One region of the Cytobacillus sp. FSL R7-0680 genome, then DNA from elsewhere that is predicted to be linked to it. Evidence: riboswitches for the same ligand, from Rfam matches in the RefSeq annotation. Region 1 holds a riboswitch; each other region holds the start of a gene.

Evidence for each region. A riboswitch is a leader RNA that binds a small molecule or an ion and turns the genes downstream of it on or off. The one in region 1 is predicted to bind S-adenosylmethionine.
Region 2: it holds a riboswitch for S-adenosylmethionine, as region 1 does, so the genes downstream of both, MKY26_RS13720 (iron-containing alcohol dehydrogenase family protein) here and MKY26_RS00120 (2,3-diketo-5-methylthiopentyl-1-phosphate enolase) in region 1, are expected to answer to the same signal.
Region 3: it holds a riboswitch for S-adenosylmethionine, as region 1 does, so the genes downstream of both, MKY26_RS13425 (O-acetylhomoserine aminocarboxypropyltransferase/cysteine synthase family protein) here and MKY26_RS00120 (2,3-diketo-5-methylthiopentyl-1-phosphate enolase) in region 1, are expected to answer to the same signal.
Region 4: it holds a riboswitch for S-adenosylmethionine, as region 1 does, so the genes downstream of both, MKY26_RS01530 (PLP-dependent aspartate aminotransferase family protein) here and MKY26_RS00120 (2,3-diketo-5-methylthiopentyl-1-phosphate enolase) in region 1, are expected to answer to the same signal.

The regions. Positions count from the first base shown of each region.
Region 1 is NZ_JBBPAO010000001.1:18,044-23,580, reverse strand. Features, by position in the region: gene MKY26_RS00140 (sugar ABC transporter ATP-binding protein) at 1-473, opposite strand, end outside; gene MKY26_RS00135 (sugar ABC transporter substrate-binding protein) at 548-1,624, opposite strand; gene mtnA (S-methyl-5-thioribose-1-phosphate isomerase) at 1,621-2,673, opposite strand; gene mtnK (S-methyl-5-thioribose kinase) at 2,670-3,854, opposite strand; SAM riboswitch class I at 4,001-4,154, opposite strand; SAM riboswitch class I at 4,354-4,457, shown strand; gene MKY26_RS00120 (2,3-diketo-5-methylthiopentyl-1-phosphate enolase) at 4,556-5,537, shown strand, end outside.
Region 2 is NZ_JBBPAO010000001.1:2,734,517-2,740,053, forward strand. Features, by position in the region: gene MKY26_RS13705 (hypothetical protein) at 1-337, opposite strand, end outside; gene MKY26_RS23395 (GNAT family N-acetyltransferase) at 456-749, opposite strand; gene MKY26_RS13710 (hypothetical protein) at 683-994, opposite strand; gene MKY26_RS13715 (hypothetical protein) at 1,204-1,779, shown strand; SAM riboswitch class I at 1,859-1,974, shown strand; gene MKY26_RS13720 (iron-containing alcohol dehydrogenase family protein) at 2,067-3,182, shown strand; gene MKY26_RS13725 (MetQ/NlpA family ABC transporter substrate-binding protein) at 3,179-4,000, shown strand; gene MKY26_RS13730 (methionine ABC transporter ATP-binding protein) at 4,040-5,077, shown strand; gene MKY26_RS13735 (methionine ABC transporter permease) at 5,052-5,537, shown strand, end outside.
Region 3 is NZ_JBBPAO010000001.1:2,694,730-2,700,266, forward strand. Features, by position in the region: gene MKY26_RS13425 (O-acetylhomoserine aminocarboxypropyltransferase/cysteine synthase family protein) at 1-1,173, opposite strand, end outside; SAM riboswitch class I at 1,254-1,359, opposite strand; gene MKY26_RS13430 (hypothetical protein) at 1,448-1,783, opposite strand; gene MKY26_RS13435 (thioredoxin family protein) at 2,055-2,378, opposite strand; gene MKY26_RS13440 (toprim domain-containing protein) at 2,383-2,745, opposite strand; gene gcvH (glycine cleavage system protein GcvH) at 2,891-3,274, opposite strand; gene MKY26_RS13450 (arsenate reductase family protein) at 3,361-3,717, opposite strand; gene MKY26_RS13455 (acyl-CoA dehydrogenase family protein) at 3,934-5,537, opposite strand, start outside.
Region 4 is NZ_JBBPAO010000001.1:297,160-302,696, reverse strand. Features, by position in the region: gene acsA (acetate--CoA ligase) at 1-192, opposite strand, end outside; gene MKY26_RS01545 (ABC transporter ATP-binding protein) at 214-942, opposite strand; gene MKY26_RS01540 (ABC transporter permease) at 955-1,782, opposite strand; gene MKY26_RS01535 (aliphatic sulfonate ABC transporter substrate-binding protein) at 1,804-2,796, opposite strand; gene MKY26_RS01530 (PLP-dependent aspartate aminotransferase family protein) at 2,821-4,620, opposite strand; SAM riboswitch class I at 4,697-4,807, opposite strand; SAM riboswitch class I at 4,989-5,089, opposite strand; gene MKY26_RS01525 (NUDIX hydrolase) at 5,156-5,537, opposite strand, start outside.

The DNA of each region.
Region 1 (5,537 bases):
CGAGCTATGAGAACCAATTGCTTTTTAGCAAGACTTAGATTTGAAGCTGCTTGATTTAGCTCAATATCATTCACCTCGAGTAATGTTAATGCTTCCTGTGCCTGACGATGTAGATCCTTACGAGAGAAGTACCACCCTTTCTCTTGTGAAAAGCGATCAAGCATAATATTTTCCGCTACAGTAAGCTGTGGAACAATGGCTGTATCAACCTCCTGATAAACGCAAAATATTCCTTTTTCTTTCGCGTCACTAGGGTGTTGAAAAGTTGCTTTTTCGTGGTTAATCAAAATTTCTCCTTGGTCTTGTCTATATACCCCAGAGAGAATTTTCATTAATGTACTTTTCCCAGCTCCATTTGCTCCAAGCAAGGCATGTATTTCTCCTTTATGAACCACTAACTCCCCGTTCTTTAATGCCGTAACTTTTCCAAAACTCTTACTAATCTTTTTCATTTCCAAAACAACTTCACTCACTTAAAGGAGACCTCCTTCATAGATACAAAAACCGACTCTCTAAAAGTCGGTTGACTAGCTACAAACCATTTCATTCAATTGCCCTCAAGTGCTTTTAATTCTTCCGTATAGCCTTGTTCACTTTCTCCCCAACCATCTATATATTCATGCAGTTCGTTTGTTGTAATTGCCTCATCAGGTAATTGACTTTTCTCTACAAAAACAGGATCAAGGATAACTTTTTCTTTAGGCGAATCACCGTTTAATTTTTGGTACAAATATCGAACTTGAATACGACCAATATCTTTTGGATCAACGGCAGCTGTCGCTTCCCATGAACTGTTTTCTTTTTGTATCAGTTGCAGGTCTTCGTCACTCATATCAATCCCGTAGACTTTAATATCTTCTCTTCCTGCCTGCTCTAGCGCTCTGACAGCTCCTTTAGCAAACTCATCCCAAGCTGCCCAAACTGCTGTTATTTCACCTTCATTTGGATATTGTTTTAGGATTGCTTCCATTTGTGCTTGAGTATCTAATGCTGTATTATCGGTGGCAGCACCAAATGCTGCTACTTCCTTAATATCTGTATTCTCTTTTAAAAATTGTTCATAAGCTACTTGTCTTCTTTCCATCGGTGCAAATCCAGCTACCCAAATCTTAACAATATTTGCTTTCCCTCCTGCATCTGCAGCAAGCTTGGTTAATGTCAACTTCGCCATTTCTTCATCGCCTTGTTGAAGTACAGTTACATCTTTCACTGCAATATCAGCATCAAAGACCACTACAGGTATATTTTGTGCAGCCGCTTTTTCTACTCCTTGCGTTAACGCTTCCTTCGTTCCATGATCAATTAATATCCCATCAAATTTTTGATTAATCGCTGCATCTAAATTGGAAGCCATTTTTGCTAAGTCACCTTCAGAAGTAAATACTTGAACGGTTCCACCAAACTTTTCTACCTGCTCTTTTACCCCTTCAATATATTGTGCAGAAAAAGTTCCTAAATTAATTTGCATGATTAGTGCGATCTTTTTATTAGCTAACGGATGTACACTATTCTCTTTAGTTGATGCAGTTGCTTCACTACTTGAATTGCTTCCTTTTGGCTGGCAGCCTGCCAAGATTAAAATAAAAATAATAAGAAACGCTAATAGTATACGATTGTTCTTCATGCCCTAACTCCCTCTTCTGCTTTATTCAATTGTGCCAATTTGTTTCGATCAGCTTCAAAAATGCCTTTTTCAGTAATAATTGCAGTAATTAAATTAGCCGTTGTCACATCAAACGCCGGATTAAACACTTTCGTTCCTTCTGGTGTGATCTGGTTTGGCCCAATATGAGTCACCTCTTCTGCCAACCTCTCCTCAATCGGAATATCTGCCCCTGATGCGATAGAAAAGTCAAATGTCGATAATGGCGCAGCTACATAGAAAGGAATTTGAAAATAGTTTGCTAAAATAGCTAGTTGCCATGTACCGATTTTATTCGCTGTATCTCCATTGCTGGCAATACGATCGGCCCCGACTATAATCGCTTCAATCCCCTTGGTTGCTATGGTATGAGCAGCCATATTATCAGTAATGACCGTCACATCCACATTGGACTGTTGAAGCTCCCAAGCAGTTAGGCGCGCTCCCTGAAGAACCGGTCTCGTTTCACAAGCATATACTTGAAAGTCAACACCCTTCTCCTTGCCTAAATGAAACGGCGCTAGCGCTGTACCATATTTTCCCGTAGCAATCGTCCCCGCATTGCAAATCGTTAATACCTTTTTCCTTCCATTCAATAGACTTAGTGCATTTTCACCAATTTGGCGACAAATCTCCTCGTCTTCTTGATGTATTTTCTTTGCTTCTTGCTCCAAACTGATAATTGTCTCCTCTGTTGAATACAGCGTTTCTATTACTTTCATCATTCGATCCAAAGCCCAGAACAAATTAACAGCTGTCGGTCTAGAGCCCGCTAGATAAAGATAATCTTCATGAATTCTAAGATGGAAAGTTTCAATGTCGACCCCTTCGTATTTTTTTGCAGCAATCGCTAAACCATAAGCAGCAGTAATTCCAATAGCTGGCGCCCCTCTTACTTTCAACTGAATAATTGCCTCAAAGACATCTTCAATGGTTTCGAGTTCTATCCATCTTGTTTGATGGGGTAATAAGGTTTGATCAAGAATTTTCAATCTACCTTCTTGCCATTCAATTGGTGTTGGTATACTCATGATGTATACGCCTCCAGTTCCTTAAGAAGTTGCGAGATTGTTACTATGTTTTTGCGATTAATAATCAAGGATGAACCTAATTGAATCGTTGCCTTCTTCACATATAATCTAATTGAACTATCTTCTATTCCATCAAGATCCTTCACATGCGACAATCCGATTGTTCTCCGAATTAATTCACACCCTACTACTCCGATAGCATCTTTAAATACTTTAGCTAGAAAAGACTCTAGAGCGCCTGGTACTTTCGTAAAAGGATTAACAACAGAATTTTGCCAAGCTTCTGAAAAATATTGAGAAAACACATCCCATACTTCTTCTATCTGTTGAAGAATAACGATTCTATCGTTTTCGTTTCGTACAAGTACTTGGAAAATGAGATGGGCAATATATTGACCGACATCAAATCCAATCGGACCATAAAAGCCGAACTCAGGATCGATCACCTTCGTCTCACTCTTACTCGCAAATATACTCCCTGTATGTAGGTCACCATGTAGTAAGCTCTCTGCTTCTGTGAGAAAAGCATATTTTATTTTGGCTACTTCAAGTTTCAACTTGTCATTAGCCCATAGTTGCTGAACCACTTCAGCCAACTCAGCTTCAAAATCATTCGTTTCCACATCAAAAAATGGATCGGTGAATACTAAATCCTCAGTGATTTTACATAGTTCAGGATTTGAAAATTTAGCGACCAATTTCTTTTTCTCAAACGGATGAAGAGCAAAATCTGAAGTTGAAAACAATGTCTTTGCTAAGTACTCACCAATATGAGCTGATAAATTCGGATAATGATCCCCTTGAATCAATCCGTCTCTTACAATTGTCAAATGGGAAAGATCCTCCATCACAGTTAATGCTAGCTCTTCATCTGATGCTAGTACTGCTGGGAGGAGGTGAGGAACGAATTCACCATGCTTCTTAAGCACTTCTGCCTCCAGTTTTGCACGTTTAAGTGTTAGAGGCCAGCTTTCTCCGACTACTTTTGCATAAGGGAGTGCTTGCTTAATAATTACACTTTTATGATTAGAAGTAATACGGTAAACATAATTCAAATTACCATCACCAATCTCTTCCACCGTCATTTTTTCATCCGGTAAAAACAGTTTTAAACTCTTCACGTATTCACACGCTGATTCCTCTGTCAAAGCGCGATAACCTATATTATCTAAAACAGCCATATCTCTTCCCCCTTATTTCTTTATTTATCTGTGGCACAAAACAGGGGTGACTACATGAAGAGATGTAGTCGGACCTGCTTTGTCATTACAGAAACAAAAATGCCCCTTTCCTGTACAGAAAGAGGCATTCGTCATTACGATTTTGCCTCTCATCTTTCAGAATAACTTCTGAATGGAATTAGCACCGTGCCTTACATTAGGCGCAGAAATTCTCTAGCTGCGCCTCGTTTCACAACGATATTACGGTCGGTTGCTGGGTTTCATCGGGCCATATTTCCCTCCACCTGCTCTTGATAAGAGTATAAAAGATTCATTTTTTGAAATATCTTGAGCAAATACTAGCACCGATTATAAAAAAGTGTCAATCTTTTTTTTAAAACTTTTCATCTTTTTAAGGAAAAGAATTTTGTCATATAACGTAAAAAATTCTCTGTTGACAGATAAAACACCTGGTGACATAATACAATTGTGCAAAAATTTAAAACGATAATCATAAATTTTCTTATCAAGAGCAGGCGGAGGGACGAGCCCGATGAAGCCCGGCAACCGATTCTAAATGAACACGGTGCTAATTCTTGCAGCAATCATGCTGACAGATAAGGAGAAGGTTCTATCACTGCGAACTAACCCTCTTCTTATTGATTAAGAAGAGGGTTTTTTATTGTCAATGTTAATTCGAAATCATCAGGGAGGGTTCTCATATGGGAGATGTAATTGCAACTTATCAAGTATACGCAAGACCCGGTTCATTAGAGAAAAAAGCAGAGGATATCGCTTTAGGATTAACGATAGGCTCGTGGACAGCGTTACCATTACTTGAGCAAAAACAATTACTAAAACATAAAGGCAGAGTCACTGCACTACAAGAATTTTATGATGATGAACATCCCAATCGATTCGGTGAAGTAAGGTGCGAAATTAGTATCGCCTACCCTACATATAATTTCACATTTGATATTCCAGCAATCTTAACAACTGTATTTGGAAAGTTATCTCTAGATGGTGAAGTAAAATTATTAAATCTGGAATTTGATAATGAGGATCTTTCCCGTTTTCCTGGACCAAAATTCGGTATAAAAAATATAAGATCGAAACTAAATATTCAAGACCGCCCATTACTTATGAGTATATTTAAAGGCATTATCGGCAGGGATATTCACTTTTTAAGAGAACAGTTAAGAGACCAGGCTATGGGGGGCGTTGATATTGTAAAAGATGATGAAATTCTTTTTGATGTCAACATCTCTTTTGAAGACCGAATTATCGCAGGTAAAGAAATACTAGATGAAGTCTATGAAAAGACTGGAAAAAGGACACTTTATGCAGTCAATTTATCTGGGAGAACAATGGATTTAGTAGATAAAGCAAAACATGCGAGCGAATTAGGTGCGGATGCATTATTATTCAATGTTCACACTTACGGTCTAGATATGCTCCAAACACTAGCTGAAAACAATGAAGTGCAGTTACCTATCATGGCACATCCTGCATATAGTGGGGCCTATACTTCTTCAAACTTCTATGGTGTGGCTCCTGATTTATTACTCGGTAATCTTACTCGCTTAGCAGGCGCAGATTTCTCTTTATTTCCTTCTCCATATGGTTCTGTTGCCATGGAAAAAGAAAAAACCTTAGCTATCGCTAGACAGTTAACCGAAGAAAATGGCTTGAATCAGGCATTCC
Region 2 (5,537 bases), 2.7 Mb from region 1:
TATATAAAATCATATGATATTCACCTAAGTCAATGTATGCTGACAAATATAACCCATGCCTGAAAGTCGAATCATAGAACCTTTCTATAAACTGCTCTGCTTGCATGATCATATCAAACTTACTCATTTCCCCTGGAATTTCATCTAGTTCATCCGTATAAATGAAAAACTCTGCCACACCTAATTCATCCATACGAACCGAGCCAATTGACTCTCCCCAATCTTCCAACAGGATATCATACACATTTTCTTCAAATTCCATCTGCTCCATAACTAAATCATCTGGGTTGATTCCTTTAAAATAGGTTTTTAGTTGTTCCATTATTAAGTGATTCAAAGCAGCTGTTCTCCTTTAGTTATGATTTAATTAACGTGCAGGAAGTGAAATTTTAACATTAAATCGTTTCTATTTAAAGGTTCTCTTTAATTCTTCCCATAATAATGACATCTATAAATTAGAAAAGCGCAGGGCGCCCGCTTATCGGTGACAAGCATAAGACGAGCCGGCAGAAAGGTTGTTTTTTAACCTTTTTGACGGATTGGCTTATGACCTCGAGCCGATGGCGTCCGGAGCTAGACAAAGCCTCGTTAAACATTTCATATAATGCAATCGCCCTTATATTATCTGCACATACATCTAACTCTAATCTGATGAGTCCTAACTCTTCATCGGCAAGCTTTACTATTCGCTCAAGAAGCGTCTTGCCAATCCCTCTTCCTTGTACTTCTTCATTAATAGAGATGGACACATTCCGCTATATCTTAACTTTCCACTTCTCTCTTCTAAGGAAGCTATCCCTCGAACATGACCGTTACATTCTGCAACAAATACATCGTCTTCTTTTGTAAGTCCTTCAATATAATCTTCAATATCTTTTAATCTCCCCGATGATAAGGCCATTGTTTGTTGAATAATAGAATCTTGCCTATGCATATCATGAATATCTCTTGCATCATTTATATGTATCGGTCTAATCTTTATTTCTTCCCCCATATAAAAACTCCTTTTTTTATAAAACTGTTCTGAATGAAAACTTATAAACCAAGACTACCACTTTTCTTAGTTTGAAAATATTGCTTTATTCATTTACGAATGAACAGTATAAAAAGTTTCTTATCATTGCACTGACATAATCACTACGATACAAAATATATATGAAAGGAGGCATCGAGATATTTTATGAGCATCCAAAGGAGGGTAATTTGAATATGCTTGCTTTGTTCAGTCTTTTTCTAGTTGTCGGCTACAGTTTCTTTTTCTTTATTAGTGCCGTTAGAAAAAAGAAAGAAATAGCTACAAAATATTCTAAATGTATTCCCATGGTGGTTGGTATGACGAGTAGCTTAACAATCGGTTTGATTATATCTGTGTGGTTACCAGAAATGGCTAAAGCAACTGTATTATCAATTCTCATTAGCGCTGTCATTGCCATTTTTATAGGACTACCGTTTAAAACAAACGGACTCGTTGAAGCTCAAGCGTCAAGTCTCATGGGAAGTATGATGGGGGCAATGCTAGGCATTATGTTGGTACCCAGTGAAGTTACATTTATGATCATTAGCATGGATCTGATTTATTTAATTAGTATTTTTGCCATGATGCTTCTCATGCACAAAAAACATTCATTAAAGGAAGCATTGAAAAATCGACCTGTGCCCTTCTATCTAACATTCTTATTAAGCATCGCCATTATCTGTGCATCGGGAATTCATCAAGAAGCGAAGAACTCAATTCATCCGATTGAAGAAAACACCCCACAAGTAGAACACCATCACTAGTTTAATGATTAATTTCAATTATGTTATTGACTTTTCATGTAATAGATAATATTATGAATATAATTTAATAAAGCATTTTCTCTTATAAAGAGCGGCTGAGGGACTGGCCCTGCGACGCCCGGCAACCATTCATATACCCATATGAACAGGTGCTAAATCCTGCAAAATACTTTTTGGTATTTTGATATATGAGAGAGGTTTACTACTATTCTAGTATATTTATGCCTCTCATGATGAGAGGCATTTTTGTTTTTATCATCACATCAAAAGAGAAACGAGGAGAGGAAATGACTGTAACAATCGTAAAAGGGGCTCCAGGACATTATTTATTAGGTTCAGGCATTCTAACAGAACTCCCCGACCTACTTAAAGATATTTCTGTTTCCAAATACCATATAATAACCGGTAAAAAAGCTTGGCAAGCCGTGCAACCCTACTTGCCCAAGGAAGTAATAGATAACAACGTTCACCTTCATTATATAGATGGTCACACTACCTTAAAAAAGGTCCATGACATCCAAGAAATAATAACAAATGATGGTGCTAATGGCGTAATAGGTATTGGTGGTGGGACAGCATTAGATATAACAAAAGCAGTTGCGATTGAAGCATCTGTTCAATCCATTCTTATACCAACAATCGCAGCTACCTGTGCCGCATGGACACCATTAAGTGTTTTTTATAATGAAGAAGGCAGCTTTACTCATTATACAGAGTTCCCTATTGCGACAACCCTCGTATTGGTTGAACCTGAAATTATTGCTAAAGCGCCTATTACTTATTTAAAAGCAGGAATTGGGGATACATTAGCCAAGTTTTATGAAGCTGAAGCTCTAATTGAAAGTTTTTACCCTGAAGAAACACTTCCTGTACCTAAACAAATTTCGCAATTTTCAGCTAAAATTTGCCGAGATACATTGCTTAATGATGGTGAAGCCGCACTACAATCAGTAGCCAAAAACGAAACCTCAAAAGCACTTATCCGTGTGATTGAAACGATTATCATGACTGGGGGTATGGTCGGTGGATTCGGCGAAAAAGCAGGACGAATCGCTGGTGCCCATTCGTTTCATAATGGACTAACCGTAGCGGATGCAGCCCAAGATTTTCTTCATGGGGAATTAGTCGCTTACGGGATTCTTGGTCAATTGGCCATTGAAGAAAAATGGACGGAAGTTGATTACCTTCTCCCGTTTTATGAGAGCTGGCAATTGCCAAGTAGTCTCTCTAGTCTAACTATTGATGTGAATGATGAGCAATTAATGAAGACAATTGTAAAAAAGGCGATACGCCCAACTGAATCTATTCACTTTATGAAAAACGAGATAAGTGAACATTCTGTTTTACAAGCACTTCGATTATTAGAAAAACAAAATGAACAAAAAGGAGTTCAAACATCATGAAAAAATGGTTACTAACTGGAACAGTCTTATTATCTTTAACAGGCTTAGCTGCATGTGGTAGTGATGAAGCCAACAACTCTACAGAAGGATTATATGACGATGAAGAATTAGTCATTGGTGTCACTGCAGGTCCACATGAGCAAATCTTAGAAAAAGTAATTGAATTAGCTAAAGAAGAAAATATCAACATTAAATCACAAGTATTTACTGATTATGTGATGCCAAATGTCGCATTAGCTGAAAAAGAGATTGACTTAAACATTTTTCAAACAGAGCCTTATTTTAATGCATTTAAAGAAGATAGAAATTTAGATTTAGTTAAATCTTTTGATACCGTTTCATTCCCGATGGGCATCTATGCACTCAATGTAAAAGATGTAGCTGAATTAAAAGATGGCGCAAAAATCGGTCTTCCGAGTGACCCAACAAATAGTGGCCGAGCTCTATTACTATTTGAAAAAGCGGGATTAATCGAATTAGATCCTGAAACAGGTATTAATTCAACAGTTCGTGATATTGAAAAAAACAATGGTAACTATGAATTTATTGAACTTGACTCTGCTCAAATCGCTCGTCAGCTAGAAGAGCTTGACGCTGCAGCTATTAACACGAACTTTGCAATTGAAGCCGGTTTTGTCCCTTCTAAAGACGCTATCTTTATCGAGCCTAAGGATTCACCTTACGTAAACCACGCTGCTGTCCGTACGGAGAATAAAGATGATGAAATTCTTGAAAAATTAGCTGATATCTACCGCAGTGAAGAAATTGAAAAGTTTGTTGAAGAGGAATTTGACGGATCAGTTATCGTCTCTTGGTAAAATGATTAAAAATGAGCGTTACGGAGGGAGCATCAAATCATGATAGAGCTTAAGAATATAACCAAAACCTTTACAGGAAAACAAGGAAGCATCCATGCATTAAAGGATGTCTCACTATCAGTGAATCAAGGAGAAATCTACGGGGTTATCGGATACAGCGGCGCTGGTAAAAGTACATTAATTCGCTGTGTGAACTTACTTGAAAAACCTGATAATGGTTCTGTAAAAGTCAATGGGGTGGATTTAACCACGCTGACACCAGGAAAACTCCGTGAAGCAAGAAGTCATATCGGCATGATTTTTCAAGGGTTTAACTTATTAAAAACAGCAACAGTTTATGATAATATTGCTATCCCTCTTAAACTAACAGGATTAGATAAGAAAGAAGTAAAGAGCCGCGTTAATAAATATTTAGAGATTGTCGGTTTAAGTGAAAAACAAAATGCTTATCCAGCTGAGTTATCTGGTGGCCAAAAGCAAAGGGTTGCTATTGCACGTGCATTATCGCATGAACCAGAAGTATTACTCAGCGATGAAGCAACAAGCGCCTTAGATCCAGATACAACAGAGGCAATTCTTGATTTGCTATTAAAAATCAATAAAGAATTAGGGATTACGATTCTCCTTATTACACATGAGATGAATGTTATCCAAAGGATTTGCGATTGTGTGGCCGTTATGGAAAATGGGGAAATTATTGAAGAGGGACGAACGAAGGATATCTTTACCTCTCCTCAACACAGTACAACAAAAAGATTCGTTAATAGCTTATTTTCACATGATATCCCCGATGATCTATTAGAGGAATTAAGTGAAAGTGGCCAAGTGGCAACATTATCTTTCTTTGGTGAATCATCAGGTGATCCTGCACTTGCATTAGTAACGAAAAAATATGATATTTTCCCTAATATCTTATCTGGTAATATTACAAGATTAAAAGATGAAGCATTCGGACAGTTGCTTGTCCATTTTAAAGGCGATACAGCAGAAATTAACAAAGCCATACAATTTTTACAAGAGAAACAAGTCCATGTGGAAGGAGTGACACTCAATGAACGCCATCAACGAATTTCTTGATGCATGGGGTGCTGATTTATGGGAATCAACGATACAAACCTTCCAAATGGTTGGTATCTCTCTCGCTATTTCCATTCTGATCGGGCTACCATTAGGGATTCTCCTTGTTTTGACTAGACCAGGTAAAGCCCTAGATAATAAATTTGTATATAATGTGCTCAACGTAGTGATTAACGTCATTCGTTCCGTACCTTTTATTATCTTATTATTTTTCATTCTACCGTTTACCAAATTTATTGTCGGTACATCGATTGGTGTAAAAGGCGTAATTGTCCCACTTGTTATTTATACTGCTCCATATATTGCGCGCTTAATGGAATCAGCATTACTTGAGGTTGACCGTGGCGTAGTCGAAGCCTATGAAGCAATGGGAATTAAAACAAGACATATTATATGGAATGTACTTGTTAGAGAATCTCGCTCTTCAATCGTTCTTGGACTCACGATTGCAACAATTGGA
Region 3 (5,537 bases), 2.7 Mb from region 1:
ATTAAGTTGTTGATGCGTTGTGCTTGCTGGATGTATAATAAGACTTTTTGCATCACCTACATTCGCTACATGTGCGAACAGCTCAACCGAATTAATAACCTTCGCACCTGCTTCACGCCCACCAGATATGCCAAAAACGACAACTGCCCCTGCACCTTTAGATAAATATTTGTCTGCTAATTCTTTATTAGGATGGTTGTCATCGCCCGGATAAAGTACCCAATTAACAGCAGAGTGATTATTTAAATATTGCACAATTTTTTTCGTATTAGCAATATGTTCTTTCATTCGAACCGTTAACGTTTCTAAACCTAACGTAAATTGGAAGGCGCTTTGTGCACTTAGTGCTGGACCTAAATCTCTTAGAAGCTGCACTCTCGCTTTAGTAATATATGCTACAGGGCCAAGTGCCTCACTATATACTAAATCGTTATAGCTTGTATCCGGCTGACTTAATCCTGGATACTTCTCTGAGTTCCAATCAAATTTACCACCGTCAACAATGATCCCCCCCATTGTCGTCCCATTCCCAAGTAACCATTTCGTAGCAGAATGAACAACAATATCTGCGCCATGCTCAATCGGCCGACATAGATAAGGAGTTGCAAATGTGTTATCAACCACTAACGGCACACCATGTTCATGGGCGATATTTGAAACTGTTTCAATATCTAGTACTTGTAAACTCGGGTTACCAATGGTTTCGGCAAATACAGCTCGTGTCTTCTCATTGATTGCTGCTCGTAGTTCCTCTTCATTATTAATATCGATAAGCCTAACGTTGATGCCGTACTTTGGTAAAGTGACTGTAAATAAATTATATGTACCTCCATATAAATTAGAGGCAGCTACAATTTCATCACCCGCTTGAACAATATTAAGAAGAGCTAAGTAAATGGCTGCTTGCCCGCTTGCTAATGCTAATGCGCCTGTTCCCCCTTCTAACAATGCAACTCTTTCCTCAAACACAGTAACCGTTGGATTATGAATACGAGAATAAATATATCCTGTTTCTTTTAAGCCAAATAAGTCTTGCGCATGCTCTGTATTCTGGAATTGATAAGCATTATTTTGATAGATTGGGACCGCTCTTGCCCCTGTTACTGGATCAGGTTTTAGCCCACCATGAACACCAATTGTTTCAAATCGAAGTTGCTTTTCTTTTTCTGCCATTTTACATCTCTCCTCTTTTTTAAATTGGAAAGAAAAGACGACCAAAAACCCTCTTCACAAAGAAGAGGGTTTATCATCTCTTCTTATCTACCAGAGCTTTTATGCTCTGCTGGAATTAGCACCGTGTATCAAACAACCGGTTGCCGGGTTTCATAGGGCCAGTCCCTCCACCACTCTCGATAAGAATATTTAATTTTCTAATTATTCTAAGGATAGAATAACAACCTTTTTTTGGGAAGTCAATCTTTTTTTAGGACATTTGATGTATTTATGATTATTTTTGATTTAATACGAAAATGGCATCTAATTTTAATAATTGTCTAAAAGTCGACTTAAGGATGATATGCTTTTCATCCACTTGTTTCTTTAGACTCGTACGCCCTTGAAGCAAAGAATGAAAGTGGTCAGCAGTAGTTTGAATGTTTATATGATAATTTTTCAATGGGCGAGTATGTTTAATTAGCAGCCTTTTACGGTCTAATGTCAAATACATTAGATTTTGTTCTAATTCTACTCGAATCCTTATAGGTTCCTTTAACATCATTAAAATATGATCATTTACTCTTAAAGATTGATTAAAATGATAAATGAGTTCCTCTATTGAAACCACCCCCAGCCCGCGTCTTATATTCTATAATTCTGTTCCAAGAAATGATTTCCTTCTCCTAACTATCGACTTTAACTGACAGAACATTTATTTCCAACAATGTTCACAACCTATTTCCCGAGAAATATGTCAAAAGCTAGACTTATCGACAGAAAAAAGAAATATCCCATCGATTCATCTGCCTAGAATGAGTGAGGGGTGTAATTAAACATTTACGCAACCCCCCTTGATTAAAAGCATAAGAAAACCACTTATTCCTAAACAATAAGTGGTTTTAAAATTGAGACTGTAATTCATATGATTGAATTTGTTCAAGTAAATAAGGTACTGAATGGAAAGCATAAAGCTTATCAACTAACTCTCCTTTTTTAAACACAAGTAAACACGGTACACTTTCAATTTCATACTTTTCTGCCACTGCTGGCAAAAAATTCAGGTCGGCTTTACCTATAGGAAGGTTCTGCAACAGTTGCTCAGTAATTGTTAGCATTTTCCCGGCAACTTGACATGTCCCACACATAGGAGTAAATAAATAAAATAAGCCGGATTGCTTCCTTGCGATCAAATCATTTAAGTCATTGTTTGACCAGTCAATCATGTTATCATCCTTTATCTAAATACTCGGTATATATATCTATATTTGCACTTATTAAGGCTGTAGCTAAATGATGCGCAGGTGCCGCCTCGACTTCACGATACATTTTATCAATATAGATATGCTCTGCCTCTGGTAACTCTCTCTTAAATTGTTTACGAAGTTTTTCTCCTGATGCGTCAGCATCGACTAATATATAGACTTCCTTCCCAATTAAATAATCAATTAATTCATCCAACTTCGAAGTGCCAATCGTTCCATTTGTACATAAGATCTCTACAGGTTCTCTGATTAGTCCTTTCACTTTTCGTTTGTCAGATTTACCTTCAACAATAATCACTTTATTGCCATGTTCTATATGCATGCTCATCACCTAATATATATCATTTATATATTTTATAATAGTAAGCCTTTTTACATTTGAAAACTTTTCAGCACTCATCTGGTATGTCTATATAGAAATTTAGAAAAAGGTCAAACCATTTAATGATTTGACCTTCTTTATTTAACTACAATTAATCTTCTTTTGTCATTTCTTCATATTGTTCAGCTGTCATTAGCTTGTCAATTTCACTTGCATCGGATGGCTCAACAACAATCATCCATGCTTTCTCGTAAGGAGATTCATTCACAAATTCTGGACTATCGCTAAGTTCTTCGTTAATCTCAACGATTTTACCACTAATTGGTGCATATAACTCAGAAACTGTTTTAACAGATTCTACGCTACCAAACGGTTCATCAGCAGTTACTTCATCTCCTACTTCTGGAAGCTCAACAAATACGATATCTCCAAGTTCTGATTGAGCAAAGTATGTAATACCAATACGAACTTTATCTCCTTCTGTTTTTACCCACTCGTGTTCTTCTGAATAACGTAATTCTTTAGGTGTGCTCATGTTTCATACCTCCATTAATTTAGGAAATTGTTTATTTTAATGACCGAATAAACGATCGTTTAAAACGTATAAAGCGCATCCACCATTTACAGCCAATTTTGTTCAAATTCTAGCTCTTTAAATCCGACTGTTACTTTCGTACCATCCGTTGTTAATGGACGTTTAATTAACATTCCATCCGATGCTAATAAATCTAACAGTTCCGACTCTGAGGCCGTTTTCACTCGGTCTTTTAATCCTAACTCACGATACTTTTGACCGCTTGTGTTGAAAAATTTTTTTAGCTCTAACCCACTCTTTTTGTAAAGATCTTCTAATTCCTTGCGGGATGGAGGATTTTCCACTATATGTATTGCATCATAGGCTATTTCATGTTCATCTAGCCATTTTTTCGCTTTTCGGCAAGTACCACATTTAGGATACCAATAGAAAGTAAGTGCCATGTTTTCACCACCTATTTTATCATACCTATATTCATGAATACTATCGTTTCATTAGCATAACATATTTCTTTTTATTTTCATAACGAAGAATTGTAATTATTATCATATTAAAAACAAAACAAAGAGGCCCAAATTTGTTCTTGAGCCTCAAGTCATAAACTTCGCAAATGGAGGAAGTAAATAGGTTACTTTCCTTCACTTTATTCAAGATAAATATTATACTACAAACCTTTCAGCTTCAATAATTTTCTCAGCCGCTTGACGTTTTTTCGCAATTACATTTGTTGGAGTATGTCTCGTAAACTTCTTAAGCGCTGAAAGCATCATTCGTAATGTATCGCCTTCTTCCACACCTACTAAAGTTTCTTTCGCAATCAACTCAATTTGATTAAATGCTTCTTGGCAGAAAATTTGTGTGTATAATAGCTTTTGCTCAGCTTTTGCTACTCCGTCTTTTACAATGGCTTTTTCAGTACGAAGAACAGTAGATTCCATAGAATAGGCGTAAGAAACCAGATCAGCAATATTCACAAGAACTTCTTGCTCTTTATCCAAAGCTTTTCCGTATTTTTGTGCACATAAACCTGCTGCAAGTAATGCGATTTTCTTAGCGTTCTTTACAAGATATTTCTCTTGCTCTAATGCTTCAGAACCTGGCTCTTCTGGCATCATCATCATCAATTCCTCTTGAAGTGCCATTGCTTTTTCGAATAAAGGCAGTTCACCTTTCATTGCTTTTCTAACATACGTTCCTGGTACTAAAAGACGGTTGATTTCGTTTGTTCCTTCGAAGATTCGATTGATTCTAGAATCACGGTAAGCTCTTTCTACTTCATATTCTGCCATAAAGCCATAACCACCATGTAATTGAACTGCCTCATCAACTACATAATCTAGAACTTCGGTAGAGAAGAACTTATTAAGTGAGCATTCTATTGCATATTCAGCAATAGACTTCGCTACTTCTTTACCGTCTTTGACTTCTTCATCACTCAATTGACTCATTCTGTCATCAAATAGACCCACTGTACGGTAAACGGAGCTTTCAGCTGCATAAATTTTACTTGCCATTGTTCCGAATTTTTCCTTCGTTAAATTAAAAGAAGAAATAGGCGTACTGAATTGTTGACGTTGGTTAGCGTAAGTTACCCCTAATTTAAAGGCATGCTTAGAACCACCTACTGCACCTACACCAAGTTTGTAACGACCAATATTCAAAATGTTAAAGGCAATGACATGACCACGACCAATTTCACCTAGTACATTTTCAACTGGTACTTGTGCATCTTCTAAAATAAGTGTTCTTGTAGACGAGCTCTTAATACCCATTTTCTTTTCTTCAGCACCTGTTGATACACCCGGATATTCTCTTTCAACAATAAAAGCTGTGAATTGGTCACCGTTTATTTTGGCATAAACAACGAACACATCGGCAAACCCAGCATTCGTAATCCATTGTTTTTCCCCATTTAATAAATAATGTGTGCCTTCTGCGTTTAATTTAGCAGTTGTTTTTGCTCCTAATGCATCAGATCCTGAACTTGGTTCTGTTAGTGCATAGGCAGCTAATTTTTCGCCTGTCGCAAGCACCGGTAAGTATTTTTGCTTTTGCTCTTCATTCCCGAACAATACAATTGGAAGAGAACCAATACCTACATGGGCACCGTGTGAGATAGAGAAACCACCGACACGTGACATTTTTTCAGCGATAAGTGCTGAACTTACCTTATCTAAACCGAGTCCACCGTATTCCTCTGGCACATCTGTACCAAGTAAGCCCAAGTCACCAGCTTTTTTCAATAGTTTTACAGAGCGATCGA
Region 4 (5,537 bases), 280 kb from region 1:
TATTTTGTTTCCATAACCGTCAACCACATGTTTATCAATACATTCATGAGCCATATTGACTAGACCTGATTGGCTCCAGCTAAACTGTTGTTTAACCTCATCCCATGAAATATTTTGACATGCCTCTTCATAGTTTGTTAAGTTGTAATCTCCTTCAATGGGGGCAAGCTGTTGCCGCTCTATCACTGTCATAATTCATTAGCTCCTTTATCTTTAGATTGCTTTCGAATGAGATAAATCTAATAATTGCAAAATCTCATCTTTTAGTGCAGCAAGATCTTTATCTCCTCTTGATCTTGGTTTTGATTTTTCAATTTTTATTTCTTGATATAATTCTCCCGGCTGTCCCCTAAGAATAATAATGCGATCGGCTAAATATAATGCTTCATCAATATCGTGCGTTACTAAGAGGATAGTTGATTGATAGGTTTGCCAGAGATTCAGTAATAAATCTTGTAATTGCATTTTTGTAAAAGCATCTAATGCACTAAACGGTTCATCTAAAAGTAATATTTCTGGTGAGGTAACGAGGGCTCTGGCAATGGCCACCCTTTGCGCCATCCCGCCAGATAAATCTTTCGGGTAATGGTTTTCAAACCCTTCTAGCCCAACGGCTTTAATATATTGCGCTATTTTACTTTGAACTTTTTTTTGTAGACCGAATCCGATATTGTCATAAACTTTTAACCAAGGCATCAATCTAGGTTCTTGGAAAATCATCCCGATTTTCTTATGAACATCATGGACAGTTTCGCCATCTATTACAACCTGGCCATCATATTGTTTATCCAAGCCGGATAATACACGTAAGAGCGTACTTTTACCGCAACCACTTGTTCCTAAGATTCCAATGACTTCACCTTTTTCTACCTTTAAGTCAATATTTTTGAATCCCGTTGTTCCATTTGAAAAAGTTCTAGACACTCGCTCAATTGATAACAATCTTGCCACCTCCTACTTCTTGACGATCGTATCTTGCCAATGCAATGTTTTTGTCTCTAACCCTTTTAAAATGGCATCTGTTATTTTTCCTAATATGGCAAATAAGACGATACTAGAAATAATTAATTCCGGTGCATAAGTGTTTTGGCCATAAACAAGCAAGTAGCCAATACCTGTAGAAGCTCCCATTAATTCAGCTGCAACAACAAACATCCAACCAAGTCCCAATCCGCTTCTCAGCCCTACTAAAAAAGATGGCAAAGCTGCTGGTAAGATAATCTTACAAATTAATTGCCATGAGCTAAAATGATAGATTTTCCCCACTTCAATTAGTTTACGGTCAATTCCTTGAATGCCTGAAACGATATTTAGATAAACTGGGAAGAAAACACCGACAGCGATTAAAACCACCTTGGAAGGTTCCCCAATTCCCATCCAAAGAATAAATAATGGCACCCATGCCAATGAAGGTATGGAACGAAAAGCTTGGATCAGGGGATCTAATAAACTTTCAACTGTTGAAAAGTAGCCAACAGCGGCGCCGATAATTAAAGCTGCAGCAGTGCCAAATAAGAAACCAAGCACAAGGCGATATAATGTAATGCTCGTATGTGTCCATAAACTTCCATCTGTCGTCATTGTCATAAGTGATTGCAAAATGATTGATGGAGCCGGGAGTAAATGAGGAGGGAACACACCGATCCGACTCAAGTACTCCCATGCAAGAATAAGTAAGATTGGCACGATACTTCCAAGTAATACCCTTTGAATACTAGGGTTAATTTTTCTATGCTTCTCCTTACCCTCATTTACTTTGGGGATCGCTATGACTTCCTTCATATTCATTCTCCTTTACCAACCCTATTGAATGACCTCTGTTGAGAAATCTGGGTTTATTAATTCATCAACCACTTTACCTACGTCATCACTCTTAATAATGCCTTCTTCTTTTAAAACCTCACCAGCAGCATTTAATGCTTCTATTTGCACTTCACCAGGTATTGGTTCATTAAAGTCATTTCTCTCTAATTCTTTTTTCGCTACCTCTAGGGTGATTTGTGCTTCTTCTGCCAGTATCTCTGCCGCTTCTTCAGGATTTTCTAATACCCATGTACGAGCTTTTTCATAAAGCTCAATTACTTTTTTCACTTGTTCAGGATACTTCTCAGCAAATTCGCTTCTCACATTTAATGTGCCATAAGTGTTAAAATCGATATTTCGATAAATAAATTCTGTGTCTGCTTCAAGTTCTAATTTAGCCATATGGGGATCTAAACCAGCCCAAGCGTCTACTTGCCCTGTTGTTAATGCCGTTCCACCGTCAGCATGTTGCAAGTTAACGATTTCAACATCCGCTGATGTTAATCCGGCTTCATTTAATGAGCGCAGTAAAAAGATATATGGATCTGTTCCAATCGTTGCTGCTACTTTCTTTCCCTTCAAGTCTTCAACTGATTTGATAGCTGATTCTTTCGGTGCAACTAATGCCGTCCATTCTGGTTTTGAGTATATATAGACTGATTCAATTGGAGCACCATTTGCTTTTGCAATTAATGCCGCTGCACCTGCAGTTGAGCCAAAATCAACACTGCTACTATTAAGAAACTCAAGTGCCTTATTACTTCCTTGACTGAGGACAAACTCAACATCAATATCATCTTCGGCAAACGCTTCTTCTGCCCAGCCGAATTTCTTTAAAACTACACTTGTTGGAGAATAATAGGCATAGTCTAAAACAATTTTTTCTGGTTTTCCTTCGTCATTACTATCATCAGTGCTTGCCTCACTATCTCCGCAAGCACTAATGAATCCAATTGATAAAACGACAATTAAAAATACGAACCATTTTTTCATCGATGACTCTCCTCAATCTCGGTTTTAAATTTCACAAGCAAAGGTTACAATAGAACCTCTTAATCTCTGTGCCTCTTTATATGTGCAGCGATTTTGTACCACTTCAAGTCCGGCTTCTTTTGCTATTTCAACTGCTTTTGGTGAAATGACACCTTCTTGTAGCCAGAAAACTTTCGGTTGGATTTCTACTGCCTCTTTCGCCACTTCTATCGCAGCTTCAGGGCTTCTAAATACTTGCACAATATCAATGGTAAAAGGAATGGATTTTAAATTTGGATATGCCTGTTCACCTAATACTTCTGTTTCTCTTGGATTAACTGGCACGATTTGATAACCTAATCTTTGCATTTTTCTTGCTAAACGGTAACTTGGTCTAGCAGGATTTCCACTTAATCCAACAACAGCTATCCTTTTTGCTCTTTGCAGTTCTTTGCCATCCACATCTTCTTTTAATGAGGATGATTGTAATGCCCATCGAATAACACCTTCATCATTTACTGCTGTTTCTCCTTTTTGTTCTCCCTTCGAAGAAATACCAGTCGCTTCATAGAAGGCTTGATCTAAGTCATTGGTTAAATCTCTAACCGATTCAATCCCAACTGATAAACGTATGAGTTCCTCACTTACACCGCTTTTAATTAAATCTTCTGCACTTAACTGTTGATGTGTGGTTGAAGCCGGATGAATAATGAGTGACTTCGCATCACCTACATTGGCTACATGAGACCACAATGCAATTGTATCTATCACTTTTTTACCCGCATCTCGGCCACCTTTAATACCGAAGTTCACAATGGAACCGAAGCCAGTGTTTAAATATTTCTTCGCGAGTTCATGCGCTGGATGCTCTGCTAAACCTGGATATGCGACCCAATCGACAGCTGGATGAGCGTTTAAGAAATGGGCTATCTTCGCTGCATTTTCCGTATGTTTCTCTATACGTAAATGGAGTGTTTCCAATCCTTGGAGTAAAAGAAATGCACTATGTGGGCTTAAAGATGACCCAAAATCGCGCAGCAACTGAACACGAAGTTTTGTACTAAAAGCGAGTGTACCAAACTCATTCGCATAAACAATACCGTTATAACTTGGATCTGGCTGAGTAAAACCAGGAAACTTATCATGATTCCAATTAAATCGTCCGCCATCAACTACAAGTCCGCCAATTGTTGTTCCATGACCACCAATCCATTTTGTTGCCGAATGAATGACAATATCTGCTCCCCATTGGATTGGTTTGCAAAGATAAGGTGAAGCGAAAGTATTATCAATAATAAGGGGAATATCATTATCATGAGCAATATTTGCAACTGCCTCTACATCTAGGACATGAAGACTTGGGTTCCCAATAATCTCTCCATATAAAGCCTTAGTTTTTGGCGTAATCGCTTTACGGTAATTCTCAGGGTCAGATCCATCAACAAAATGAACTTTAATCCCATATTTCGGAAGTGTTATGGCAAAAAGATTATATGTTCCACCATAAAGGTTCGACGCTGCAACAATCTCATCACCCGCTTGGGCAATATTCATAATTGAAAGAGCTATAGCTGCCATTCCAGATGAAGTCGCTACTGCCGCTACCCCATCTTCTAATAAAGCAATACGTTTTTCTAATACATCTACCGTTGGATTACCGATTCGTGAATAGATATTTCCCGTCTCATCTAATGAAAATAGGCTTTGCGCATGGTCTGTATTATGAAAAACATATGAACTTGTTTGATAAATAGGAACTGCACGAGATCCCGTTGTCGGGTCTGGTGATTGACCTCCATGTAATAAAATCGTCTCATCATCATAAGTGTTAAATTGATTCGTCATTATATACTCTCCTCTACTTTTTAGTCGGATGATTAAAATAAATAACCCCCTCTTCATAAGAAGAGGGGGTTGCCTCATCTTATCTTCCAGACATTTACTGCCTGCAGGATTTAGCACCTTTTCAAGCAATTGCTTGAAGGTTGCCGGACTTCATAGGGCCTGATCCCTCCGTCACTCTCGATAAGAAATATTTTATTTTTTAAAGCGTTAATACTTTAATTACAAATAGAATTATATCCAAAAAATGATTTGTCGTCAATATGAAATCTGAATATATTTTATATTCCAATAAAATATTAGCTCTATCACATAAAAAGCCCTTCTACCTAGAAGAGGCAGAAGGGCTTTGAATTAACGAGCTCACCTTCTCCTTATCTTTGGATAATATCCTCTGAAATTAGCACCATACAAAAGATTGCTGGTTGCCGAGGCTTCTCTGGGTCAGTCCCTCCGCCTCTCTGGATAAGAAGTTCATATTTATTTGTTTAACATCATATACCCTTTTATAGGGAATCGTCAATAACATTTTGAAAATTTATTTATTTTCATCCTGGATAAGCGTCAAAAAATGATACAGTATCTTAGCTGTTAACCCCCATATCACATGACCTTTATAAGTATAAAAAATTTCTTGCATCCTCCGCGTTTGCCATTTATATTTTTCCCCATTAGGAATGAGATGATAGGGAAAGCTACTATTAGGCTCTGGCTTCATCTCAATATAATGAATAGATGGTCCCTCTTTCAAAAAATAAGCAAGTGGTACTGTGAAAATTTGATCCACTTCCTCTGGATTTAGCTTAAGATCACTGATGCTCTCTATTGTGCCTACAAACGGATAAATCACTGTATCATAAGGTGTCACTACATAATCAAGTTCTGAAAAAACAGAGACTTCTCCAATTGGGATACCTAAC